Regions from separate parts of the Trichococcus sp. TS_SC_9 genome, predicted to be linked through region 1. Evidence: predicted binding sites of a transcription regulator. Region 1 holds the regulator's gene; each other region holds the start of a gene.
The links. Region 1 encodes NrdR, which represses ribonucleotide reductase genes. Its sites were predicted from a motif close to ACACNATATATNGTGT; they were not measured.
Positions count from the first base shown of each region.

Region 2: a site for NrdR is predicted at 1,620-1,635, ahead of AC0J5I_RS08675 (deoxynucleoside kinase). Genes of this name have one in related genera too.
Region 3: a site for NrdR is predicted at 1,690-1,705, ahead of nrdD (anaerobic ribonucleoside-triphosphate reductase). Genes of this name have one in related genera too.
Region 4: a site for NrdR is predicted at 1,311-1,326, ahead of AC0J5I_RS01240 (vitamin B12-dependent ribonucleotide reductase). Genes of this name have one in related genera too.

Region 1 covers NZ_CM149591.1:3,030,367-3,033,541, reverse strand. The annotation lists gene mutM (DNA-formamidopyrimidine glycosylase) at 1-661, shown strand, start outside; gene coaE (dephospho-CoA kinase) at 668-1,267, shown strand; gene nrdR (transcriptional regulator NrdR) at 1,363-1,905, shown strand; gene AC0J5I_RS14670 (replication initiation and membrane attachment family protein) at 1,905-3,175, shown strand, end outside.
Region 2 covers NZ_CM149591.1:1,785,382-1,788,556, reverse strand. The annotation lists gene AC0J5I_RS08680 (Ada metal-binding domain-containing protein) at 75-665, opposite strand; gene AC0J5I_RS08675 (deoxynucleoside kinase) at 838-1,512, opposite strand; gene AC0J5I_RS08670 (aromatic acid exporter family protein) at 1,750-2,721, shown strand; gene AC0J5I_RS08665 (5-methyltetrahydropteroyltriglutamate--homocysteine S-methyltransferase) at 3,132-3,175, shown strand, end outside.
Region 3 covers NZ_CM149591.1:1,014,736-1,017,910, reverse strand. The annotation lists gene nrdD (anaerobic ribonucleoside-triphosphate reductase) at 1-1,501, opposite strand, end outside; gene AC0J5I_RS04665 (hypothetical protein) at 2,078-2,437, shown strand; gene AC0J5I_RS04660 (ammonium transporter) at 2,826-3,175, shown strand, end outside.
Region 4 covers NZ_CM149591.1:283,544-286,718, reverse strand. The annotation lists gene AC0J5I_RS01240 (vitamin B12-dependent ribonucleotide reductase) at 1-1,285, opposite strand, end outside; gene AC0J5I_RS01235 (SIR2 family NAD-dependent protein deacylase) at 1,775-2,392, shown strand; gene AC0J5I_RS01230 (Panacea domain-containing protein) at 2,572-3,087, shown strand; gene AC0J5I_RS01225 (hypothetical protein) at 3,084-3,175, shown strand, end outside.

The DNA.
Region 1 (3,175 bases):
GCGGATGGAGGGGAAGTATGAGGTCAGCGCATCCGGTGAACCGATCAAGAAGCATACCCACGTCATTTTTTATCTCGCCGATGGACGCCAATTGCGGTACCTTGATGTGCGCAAGTTCGGTAAATTCACGTTGTTGCCGATCGAAAAGCGGGATGAATATGAACCTTTCAAAAAAATGGGGCCGGAACCAACCGCGGATTTCTTCAAATTGAGTAAATTTAAAAAAGATCTTGCCAAGTCGCATCGGGCAATCAAAGCGGTCATCCTCGACCAGAACATTGTTGCCGGCGTCGGAAATATATATGCGGATGAGTCACTTTTCCAAGCCCGGATCCATCCTATGCAATCTGCCGACACAATCGGACCGGCAGCAGCCAAAAGATTGCACGAAGCCATCATTGATGTGATCAGCAGATCAGTGGAAGCCGGAGGGTCGACAATCCGGACCTACAAAAACACGTTGGGGGAAGCCGGGAAATTCCAAGTCTCTCTTGCCGTTTACGGTCAGACCGGACAGCCTTGTCCGAACTGCGGCCATCCAATCGAAAAGATAAGGGTAGCACAGCGAGGAACGCATTATTGCCCGCATTGTCAACAACTGCCAAAGACGCGTTCGAAGACAGCAGGCATCACTGACATTGTGTACAAAGGGGCGAGGTAGAAGAACATGAGTTATATACTGGGTCTTACAGGAAGCATCGCTACAGGGAAATCGACTGTAGCGAAGCTGTTTTTGTCTGCGGGCATACCGGTTGTCGATGCGGACTTGGGAGCAAGGGCTGTCGTTCTTCCGGGTGCACCGGGATTAGCGGACATCATCGAACATTTCGGTGAAGCCTATCTGCTGCCGGATGGCACACTGGATCGCAAGCGCTTGGGAGCGCTGATCTTTTCGGACAGGGAGAAGCGTAAAGAACTGGATGCGTTACTGAAGGAGCGCATCAATGATTGGATACAGGCAGAAAAAGAGCGTTATATTTCGGAAGGGCACAATTTGATCGTGCTGGATATCCCGTTGCTGTACGAAGGCGGGTATGAGGACAGCTGCGATGCCGTGATGGTCGTCTACGTTCCGGAAGCGCTGCAATTTCAACGGCTAATGAGCCGCAACCATTTGGATGCGGAGGAAGCCGCCCGGAGGATGCAAAGCCAGCTTTCGATCGAAAAGAAAAAAGAGCTGGCGGACTTTGTCATCGACAATTCCGGGACAATCGAAGAAACCGAAAAACAAGTCAACGAATGGCTGCACGGCCGTCTTTCAGTCTAGTGCGTTGGCGCCGGAAAGACCATCTTTTCAAGGTTTTTGAGCCCCAAGTATGTTATAATGAAGTGATAATAAAGGAAAGAAAAGGGGGAAAGCCGATGCAATGCCCAAAATGTCACTATCACGGATCGCGTGTTGTCGATAGTCGTCCGGCTGATGACGGGAAAGCCATCCGCCGCCGTCGCGAATGCGAACAATGCCATTTCCGTTTCACTACATTCGAAAGGATCGAGCAAACGCCATTGCTTGTCATCAAAAAAAATGGCGCACGCGAAGAATTCAGCCGTGAAAAGTTGTTGCGGGGATTGATCCGCTCCTGCGAAAAACGGCCGATCGCCCTCGAACAACTGGAGACTGTCGTCAATGAGGTGGAAGCCGAAATCCGAGCGCTTGGAGAAAATGAAGTATCCAGCATCGTCATCGGAGAGTTCGTCATGGATAAGCTATCCAAAATAGACGACGTCGCCTACATCCGTTTCGCAAGTGTTTACCGCCAATTTTCGGACCGGAAAACCTTCCTTGATGAATTGAAGAACATGGAGAAGAAAAAAGCCCAACAAACGGCTGCTGAATCTTCAGACATCCAACCATCCGATGCTCCTCCCCATGAGGCAGCCCCCGGAAAGGAAGACAATGAATAATGAGCTATCCATGGCAAAACATAAGCCCTAAGGATCCTTTCAGAGCAAGCCAGACAAGCTTGATTTCCGATGTGGACCGCAAAATCCTGACGCAATTGTATCAGCCCATCATCGGTCCACAAGCATTCAGTCTTTATTTGACGCTGCTTGCGGAGATTCCGCAAGAGAGCTATTGGAGCAAAGATCTGCTTCACACCGAATTATTGGCTTTATCGAATAGCGGGATCCAGGAGTTCTATCAAGCACGGGTGAAATTGGAAGGGATCGGTTTACTGAAGACATTTCTCGTAAATGAGCCAGAGAAGCAGTACCTATACGAATTGCAGCAACCGCTGTCCAGTCATGCTTTTTTCAGTGATGACCTGATGGGGTTGCTGTTGTATGAAAAAGTCGGCGAACGGAAATACCGCGACTTGCAGCAACGGTTCAGCCGACAAGTCCGCGACGTAAAAAATGCGGAAAATATCACCAAGTCCTTTTTGGATGTTTTTTCTTTCTCGGAAAGCGCCTTTACGGAGCAAGCGCGGATGAGGCAGAACGACAACTCGTTGTTGGGCGATAACGCGGGAAGCCTGCCCGTGATCGAGAATGAGGGGTTTGACTTCGCATTTTTCCGGCAGCTGTTGAACAAACAATTCGTCAAGCGTGATTCCATCACAAAGGAATTGGAGCACACAATCACTATCCTCTACACGCTGTATGGTTGCGACGAACTGCAGATGGCTCAATTCATTCTGGAGGCCGCCGATATCGAATCGGGCAAAGTAGACGGAGAAGCGCTCAAAAAAATTGTATCCGATGCCTATGAGCAGAGACACAGCACCCGTTTGGAAGTTAAGGATAAAGTCACCCAGAGCATCCAATTGGCTAAAGATACTGAAAAAGGCCGGGAACAAAAATTGATTCAGGCACGCTTTTCCAGTGAAGAGATTTCGTTCATCAAGGCGTGCGAACAATTGACGCCGCATCAATTTTTGACGAGCATCAAAAAGCAGAAAGGCGGCATCGTGACCGCTTCGGAGACGCAACTGCTGCGTACGCTGATGGAAAAGGCTGATTTCAAACCGAGTGTGCTCAATGTATTGACGCACTATGTGTTGGTCATCCTCAACAATCCGCATCTTTCCAAGGCCTATGTGGAAGCCATCGCAAACGATTGGCTGCAGGACGGTGTCGATTCGCCCGAAAAAGCGTTGGCGAAGGCGAAGCAATTCGCCGGCGAGATGAAAGCGAAAGCTGAGAAGCGGGCAGCCAGCCGGACAACCGCAAA
Region 2 (3,175 bases), 1.2 Mb from region 1:
AAAACAGCAATTACCGCCAATCGGTTGGCATGCTGTTTTGCTCTCAATTTATTTGTTTGTACTACAGTAGGTCGTCAGGACCGTTGCTCTCTTTCGCGCTTGCGCACGCGCCGGCGGTATAAGGTCGGCGCCATGCCTTCCTTTTCCTTGAATTTGCGGGAAAATTCCGCCGCTGAGGACATCCCGACCAGTTCCGCTATCTGCTTGATGAAGCGTCCCGAATGAATCAGCAAATAGCGCGCTTGATCCATCCGGACACGATCCAAATAATCCATCAACGAAACGCCATAGATTCGGATGAAGATCTGCTGCAGTTCCGACGAGGGTCCATGACAGGCTTCGGCAATACGATTCACGCTCAAGGGATTTGGATAATGGCTGTGGATAAAGCGTTCGGCCTGACCAGCCCATTCCAGATCCGTAACGGCCAGGCCGTTCGGTTTGCATCTGCGGCAAGGTCTATAGCCATGCGCCTCTGCAGCCTCAGCCGAGGAAAAGATACAGACATGGTTGAATTTCGGAAGCCGGGAAGGACAGGACGGCTTGCAGTACAATTGCGTATTCCTGTCCGCGTAAAAGAATTCTCCATCAAAACGCGGATCCCGTTCGTTGATTGCTTGCCATTGCTCCACATTCACTGCTTGTTCTGCCCTATCCGCCGCCATCGTCTGGTTCCATCCTCTTCAACTGTCGTTTAAATCCATTTCTTAATTATAGTATATAAACCAAGAATATACTTCAGTCCGTCGCGAAAAATTTATGCCTTCTCGCCAAAAAAACAGCAGCTGCACCGATCGGCACTGCTGCTGTTTGATGACAATCTGAACGATCTGTCACTTATACGATATTGCTTCCTGCTAAAGTCAATTCGGCCTCTTCGCCGCGGACTTCCAAGAGCGCTTTTTCGATGATGGCCATGACCTGCTCTTCGTCACAGCTGTTATTGACGATGTCGTACGTATCGATGTTGATTTTGATTTTTGGACTTTGACCGTACTCCTGATACCATTGCTTATAATTTTTGAAAAGCAATTCATAGTAGGCCAATAATTCGGCATCGTCCTCAATCTGCTCAAATTCACGGCCGCGCTTGCGGATGTGATCCAAAATCGTATCGAATGAACCATCCAGATAGATCAGCAAATCCGGCGCTTTTTTGGGCATTCCTTCCAGTTCTTCCATCATGTTGGCCAACAGGTCATTGTAGATATCCATCTCTTCTTGGGAGATGTTGCCTTGCAGATGGTTGACCCGCGTAAACAGAGCGTCCTCATAAATGGAACGATCCAAGACATTATTGTCATCGGTCAAAGCAGCCTTGATGCTGCGGAAACGCGTATTCAAGAAATATATTTGAAGACTGAAGGCCCATTTTTGTGGGTTATCATAAAATTTGTCCAGGATTGGATTGTAATCGACGCTTTCGAAAAAGGCCTCCGTCCCCAATCTTCTTGAAATCATTTCAGTGTAGGTCGACTTTCCAGCACCTATCATTCCTGCCATTACCAGCACGCTCAATCATATCCCTTCCTTTGGTGTTATCTGATTATTTCCGTATTTTTTTCAACTTCCGGTCCGCTAGTTCGCGGAACAACATTCAGTATCATACCATGCCTGCAAAACGAGATATAGTGTTTTTTTGATTAGAAAATCCTTTTTTGGCGTAAATTAAGCCCCGATTTCCCTGCTTCCGAAAACACTGGTCAAAAGCATCAAAATCCACTATCCTAGAAGAAAGGAGTGTCGCCCATGAGTTTGAACCATCGCACCATCAAAATCGCTTTTGCGACAGTCATCGCCATTCTGATTGCGCAATTTTTCCAGTTGAATTATTCCGTTGCAGCCGGGGTCATCGCGATCCTCAGTGTGCTGGACACCAAAAAAAACTCCGTTATGACTGCCCTGCAGCGGATTGCCTCCACGGTGCTGGCATTGACGATCGCCACGATCCTGTTCCGCCTCTTCGGCTTTCACATCGTCGTATTCGGCGTCTATTTGCTGTTTTACGTACCTTTGGCCTACCGCTTCAATCTTCAATCCGGCATCGCGCCTTGTTCGGTGCTAGTGACGCATCTGTTGCTGGAAAAGCAGACAAGCTTTCCTTGGCTTCTGAACGAACTCGCCCTGATGATGATCGGCGCCGGCGTGGCTATTTTGTTCAATCTGTACATGCCCTCCCAAGCGAGCCAGATCATTTTGCTTCGGGAACAAGTGGAGACGCAAATGAAGGAAGTGTTGCATAGTTTCAGCGTCGCCCTTCGCGAGGGGGATGACCGCAACCAAAGCAAGTTATTGGACGAATTGGATGATCAGTTGGAAAAATACAGGCAAGTCGTATATGCCGAATTCGACAATCAGTTGCTGGACCAATCGACCTATAATATCCGCTACTTCGATATGCGCAGTGAGCAGGTCACCATCCTGAAATATATGGCCACCAACCTCGGCTTGTGCGCGCTGCCGACAAGCGAAAACAAGATTTTGGCTGGCCTGTTCTTCCTGACTGCAGCCCAGCTGCACGAACAGAACACCGGGATTTATCTGATGGAGGACATCGATTCCTTGCTGCAATCATTCCGCGAAAGCGAGTTGCCCGCCACCCGTGAGGAGTTCGAAAACCGTGCCATCCTGTTCCAGTTGCTGAACGACTTCAGACGCTTCATCCAGACGAAAAAAATATTCTACGAAGAGTACGCAGCGGAAATAATTGCAAAAAAATGAATTTTTCGTGAGAAAAAAATTGACACTTACTAATCGTATTGTTATTATGTGTATAAATTCAAACAACCTCACGGTGAAAAGAAGAGTACGGATAACGGAAATGCACAGAGAACCTCGGCAGCTGAGAAGAGGACAGGAAAGTCATCCAGAAAATGGTCTTAGAGTGATTGGTTTGCGAACGCCTTAGGGCCTCAGCAAGCCACGTCCGCATACGTTACAATGCCGCAGTATAACAAGACAGAACAGTCGTCTTGCGTACTGACTGAGGGGGCATGCGTGAGCATACCCTGAACCAAGGTGGTATCACGATGAGCAATCATACGTCCTTGCACAGCAATGTGCGGGGGCGTATTTTTTTACTGTACAATATCGTTTGACAAAAAAATAAAAATTGAAAGAAGGAAAATAACATGACAACAGCACAAAAGACAACAACGTTACCATTCAGAGCCGA
Region 3 (3,175 bases), 1.1 Mb from region 1:
CCGTTTCGCCCAGACGTTTCCCGAAGGCTCCGTGCTGATACAGGATTGGTGCGTTTGTAGGCGTCGCTTCTTTGGTGCGCTCGACACGGTAGACGAGGGCATCCTTACAGATGGCCAGACGTTCTTCGAAGATGTTCCAGAATGCTTCCGGGTTCCCTTCCGACTCCAAGGCGATTCTCGGGATGTTCAACGTCACGACTCCAAGATTCATCCGGCCGGAATTGACTTCATTTCCGTTTTCGTCTTTCCATCCCTGCAGGAAGGAACGGCAACCCATCGGCGTCTTGAAACTGCCTGTCAATTCAACAATCTTATCGTACATCAGCACATCCGGATACATCCGTTTCGTGGCGCAAGTGATGGCCAGTTGCTTGATGTCGTAGTTGGGATCCTGCGTCTCCAAGTTCGTGCCTTTTTTCAAAGCGAAGATCAGTTTCGGGAAGATTGCTGTCCGTCTTTCCTTGCCCAATCCTTTGATGCGCACTTGCAGGACGGCTTTTTGGATTTCACGCGCAAACCAATCCGTCCCCAACCCGAATCCGAGTGTGGTGAATGGTGTTTGTCCGTTTGAAGTGTAGAGAGTGTTGATTTCGTACTCCAAGCTTTGCATAGCATCATAGATGTCTTTGCGGGTTTTTTCTTCGGCATAAGCGATTTGTTTCGCTTCGCCTTCTACCCAATCCTTAGCCGTCGCCAGATGCTTTTCATAGTTCAGGCGCGCATAAGGTGCCAACACTTCATCGACCCGGTCCGCGCTGCAGCCGCCGTATTGGCTGGAAGCAACATTCGCAAAAATCTGGGCCATTTGGGCAGTCGCCGTGTTGACGGAACGCGGGCTATCCACTTCAGCATTGCCGATTTTGAAACCTTCACGGAGCATATTCTGGAAATCGATCAGGACACAGTTCGTCATCGGCGAATACGGTTGGTAATCCAGGTCATGATAATGGATATCGCCTTTCATGTGGGCGTTGGAAACGTGTTTCGGCAACATTCTCAAGCCGATTGCTTTCGCGGCCACTCCAGCCGTCAAGTCACGGATCGTATTGAAGACACGGCTATCCTTGTTGGCATTCTCGTTGACGATGCTCTGATCGGCATTCATCAGGCTCTGAATGCGCAACTCGATGTCTTGTTGTTGCAGCTTTTTGACTTTTTTCGTCAATTTGTAGGTATTGTAGGCTTCCGCTAATGGCAGATTTCCCATTTCGGCAAGCGCCGCTTCAACTTGATCATGGATATCATCGGTCGAAACACTTTCAGTTTCTGACGCGACCAGTTTGTCTACGACCAATGCCACGACAGCATCCACATCGTAATCTGTAGCCGCTTCATTCTGTTCAGACAAGAAACGCTCCGCTTTCTTGATCGCTTTGTATATTTTCTTGGCATGAAAAGGAACAACCCGTCCATCCGCCTTCAGCACTTGGATATTCACCGCTGCGTCATCGACTTGAAGATTCGTGCTTTCATTTAAGAAATCCGTTGGTAATGAAGCCATATTTTTTCCCACTCCTTAGTTAAAAATTAACCGAACATGCAAAAAAAGCTAATAAAAAGTAAGAGGTCGTTACAAAATGAGCAAGCTTTCCTTGCGGGGCGCGCTTCTCAAGTTGGATGCCTCCACTTAAAGTAGTCTCTGTTTTGATTCGCTATATATACTATATATCATCCACACTCAAATTTCCACCACAATATATAGTGTTTAAAAGCAAATTCCATCTAGAGTAGGCAGACACATTTCCGCCTGTTGGTCAATAAGAAAATGCCCTTAAAATGAATTGTTTGCTATTTCCTTATCAGACTCTCACATACATAGGCTGAACAGAAACAATAGTCAAATAAACTCAACTTATCTGTTTCGATTCCCGAACAATGCCTCTAATATTAAAAAAAGTGTTAAAAAACATATAAAGTACATAAAATCAATAGAATCTACTGTACTTTGGAAAAAAAAGCAGTTATACTATGACTTGTCAGAAATGTAAGCGATTCATTCTTTTTTTCGGATCCATTATCCGGTTTTTGTGCCGCAGGGATGTCAAAAGAATGAGCAGATAAAAGGGGGGAAATGCTAGTGTGGAAAAATAGAATGTTGCCTGAAATATCCAAAATTGCTAAATTTAGAATACCGGTCGGAGAAGGCCTATTTTTGAGACAGTGCGCTTCTTGGCAAAACCTTTTCCATCTGCCTTCATCTTATCGCTACCCGACTGGAAGCATCCAGGGCTATATTACACGATTGAATTGGACCGATGAATTTATCATTCTTGAAAAAGAACATAATGAAGCATTCGAATATTTTATTATTGATAGAAGAATTGAATCTGTAAAAGGCCCTTTTTCCATAGAAGGGTTCGAGAAGGCATTAAAAGAGGAAGCGATCGAGCTACCATTGATTGAATTATCGGAAATGGACTGGATTATCAACTTTTAGAAGATACCAAAAAATACAAAAAGCCGTAAGGGCCACATGTGGATCATGTGCCCTTACGGCTTTTTGCTGTCAAATCTTACTTTGCGCCGAATATCCCTGCTGATGTGACTCCGTTCTTGTCAGTGATTCTGACATCCGTCATATTCCCTACTCTCCCATGTCAGATTTTTTTTAATCATATTGACCAAAAAAACACTACTGCATCCAACATTCCTGCAATTTGATGAGAATGCAGATTAAAATTCTCATCAAATTAACATTCAAACGCTTGCAAACGCTAATTTAACAACTTTGTCATATATTCTGACATGGAGCGTAAGCAGGATATAGCATCAATAAAATTATTTCTATACACTAGGACTATGCTAAAACAGGAGGAGGAATTATTATGTTTTCATCAGTAGACACATTATGGACCTTAGTGGGAACGGTATTGGTATTCTTTATGCAAGCCGGTTTCGCGATGGTTGAGACGGGATTCACTCGCGCCAAGAACGCAGCGAACATCATCATGAAAAATCTTATGGACTTTGTGCTCGGATCGTTGGGATTCTTCCTCATCGGATACAGCATCATGTTCGGGGATGATATCGCCGGAATCATCGGAACCCCTGGCCTATTCATGGATGGACTTGATTCCACCATTCCCGGCTCCGTTCATTTCATGTTCCAGAATGTTTTTGCGGCAACTGCTGCCACTATCGTATCCGGCTCTGTTGCGGAACGAACAAAATTCAG
Region 4 (3,175 bases), 350 kb from region 1:
TGCTGACGGCATTGCCTGCAGCTTCCCACTCGCGGACATCGCCGCAGTTGGTCCATTCGGCATCGTAGTGCGCCATCTCTGCTTCGTTGTAGTGCTCCACATCCGGGAAACGTAGCGCATACTCCTCATTCCTCATCACGGCATCCATGAAGTCGTCCGTGATGCAGACGGAAATATTGGCGCCGGTCAGAAATTCGGGATTGTTGACGGTGTAGGTGCCTCCATCGCGCAATTTCTTCTCGGCTTCATGGACGACCGAGGCGTCAAAACCGCCATGCCCGGGAATGTGTTTGTAGTTGACGATGCCGGTATACATGTTGATGTCCTTGGACGAAAATGGCGTAAAATGCAATTTTTCCTTCGCCAACATGCGGATCTGTTCATCCTCAAAATTCTCGATGATGTAGCGAAGGATGCGCGGATTCTGCATCTTTGAAATGATGAATTCGAAGATGTCCGGATGCCAATCGGCCAGCATGATCATCTGGGCGCCACGGCGGGAACCGCCTTGTTCGACCAGATGCGTCAATTTGGCGATGTCGTCCATCCAGGAAACGGAACCGGAAGAGCGGCCATTGACGCCTTTCACCAACGTGTGGCGGGGACGCAACGTCGAACCGTTCGAACCGACGCCGCCGCCTCGGCTCATGATTTCCATGACTTTTTTGCGGTGATCGGAAATGCCGCCGCGCGAGTCGGGCACGAAAGGCATGACGTAACAGTTGAAATAGGTCACATCGGTACCGGAGCCGGCGCCGTAGAGCACGCGCCCGGCCGGGATGAAGTTCAAGGCTTTCTGTTCTTCGTAAAACTTCAAGAATGCTTCATGGCGCAGTTCCGGCGTGATTTCGACCTCGGCCAGACCGTGCGCGTTGCGCATCGCGATCTGTTCGTAGAAAAGCTCAAGCGGTTTGTCCAACGTCAGGATCCGGCGCGTCACGATACCACCTTCCTCGACTTCGAAGTCATCGATGTTGTGCTGGTATTCCTCAGACACTTTGATGCGGACAGTCTGTTCCTTGTGGTTTACAGAAAGAACGGTTCCTGTTCCGCGGGCCGGATATTTCGGGTCCTCCTTGACAGTCAGAATCACGATATCGCCTTCGGACAGGGTCTCCTTGGTGGAATCCTTGTAGGAATAGCGATCCAACATGACGAGGCGTGACACGCCCTCATAAGTCACGTGCATATCCTCCGTAATCGGAAACACATGCGGGAACCGCTCGATGTCCTTGTTCAATTTTTCGAACCCTGCTTTAAATGTGGTCTTTGTTGCATCCACAATAATCACTCCCTTATCTATGGTGAAAACACTAGATGTTGTGCTATCTGATTGTTTCTCATACTATATATATTAATTCTGTTCACCAGATAAATCAAGGGGAACAGTCAGGGGGGGGAGCATGCAAATGGATGAAAACGTTGTTTGGATGGAAGGGGATACGTTTATAAATATATATAGGCCAATAAGAAGAGGACGTTGTGTATCGGGATAGAGTCGTCGGCTGATGCGGAGAGAATGAATGCCGAACAGCCGAGATAGGGCATGCATGTCGACTGTTCCGGAGAGAATGAATGCCGAACAGCCGAGATAGGGCGTGCATGTCGACTGTTCCGGACAAAACGAATGCCTTACAGCCAAGAGGGCAAGCAATTATCCGAATCCGAACACCCTAACAAATCCACCCCGCCCATAATGCGAAATAGTACCCAGTCAACCCTTCCGAAAGCTATAATAAAAGCAGTAAGAACAACAAAAGAAAGGAGCTCGAGCATGAATAATGATAAAGAACACTTCGCGGAGATGATCCGCCAATCGCAACGCATCGTCGCGTTCACGGGGGCGGGCATCAGCACAGAGAGCGGCATCCCGGATTTCCGTTCGGCGGGCGGGCTGTTCGATAGGCTGAGCGGCCGCCATTTCACTGGCGAAGAAACGCTCAGCATCGGTTTCCTGGAGACGTACCCCGAGCTTTTCTTCCGCAATTATGCGGCGCATTTCGATTTTTCGCAGGCGCTACCGAACGCCGCGCACCGCTTCTTTGCGGCGCTCGAAGATACAGGGAAAGAAGTCACCGTCGTCACCCAGAACATCGACAATCTGCACCAGTCCGCCGGCAGCAGCGCAATCATCGAACTGCACGGCAACGGGTCAAGATGGCGGACGTTCGACACGGGCGACCCCGCCGATGCCACCGAAATCAGCATGGACGCGCAAGGCATCCAGCGCGATCCCCAAGGCCGAATGGTGCGTCCCGATATCGTACTCTACGGCGAAATGCTCAATGAGGAGGCGATGGAGCGCGCAGCTGCAGCGATCGGCGCCGCTGACATGCTTGTCGTCATCGGCACATCGTTGGCCGTCTACCCGGCCGCGAGCTTCGTCCATTAATTTCAAAGGCCCTTACGCCGTGTTGCTGAACCGGACGCCCGTACCGCAGTCGCTGACCTTCCAATTGGCCGTCCAGACAGATGTAGGCGTCTTTTTGGCAGAAGTCTGGCAAGAATTTTTTGAAAAATGAATAAAAAGGTGCTGAAACAAAAAGGGAATTCATGAAAGGGGAAGTCGTTATGTCGAAACTGAATCAGCTGGCGAAGTATTTGGTCTATTCCTACGAAAATCATACGGCAGCCCGGTTCGGCGACAATGAGCTGAAGCTGCAGGCGCTGCTTTATTTCGCGCAGCGGGAATGTCTGGCTGTGGTAGGGGAGCCGCTATTCGAGGAAAGCTTTGAAGGCTGGAAAGAGGGACCGGTGCTCCCGGAACTGCATTTCTTCTTCGAGGAAGGCTACGATCCCTTCGAACCATTGGAGATGAAAAAGTTGACGGAGCGCGAACAATTCATCCTGGACCGCGTAGTCTTTGCCTACGGACAGTACGAAGGCTGGTATTTGTCGGATTTGGCGCGCCGCGAAACATCCTGGCGCAACAGCAGAACGGGTCCAGCGGCAGATCCTGCCCAACCCCAAAAGCTAGAACTTGCAGATATCCGCGAGGATGCGAAAAAAGTGAGGATCTATGACACGTTGTTCGATGTTTATCTGGATGAATTGGAGGAATTCGAAGGGGAGGTGCTGGAGCCATGAACGAAACGCAAGCCTATATTGGGGCCATCGTGAAGACCCGGTTTGCCTACCATGACCTTGAAACAGACAAAATTGCCTTCAAATCGCG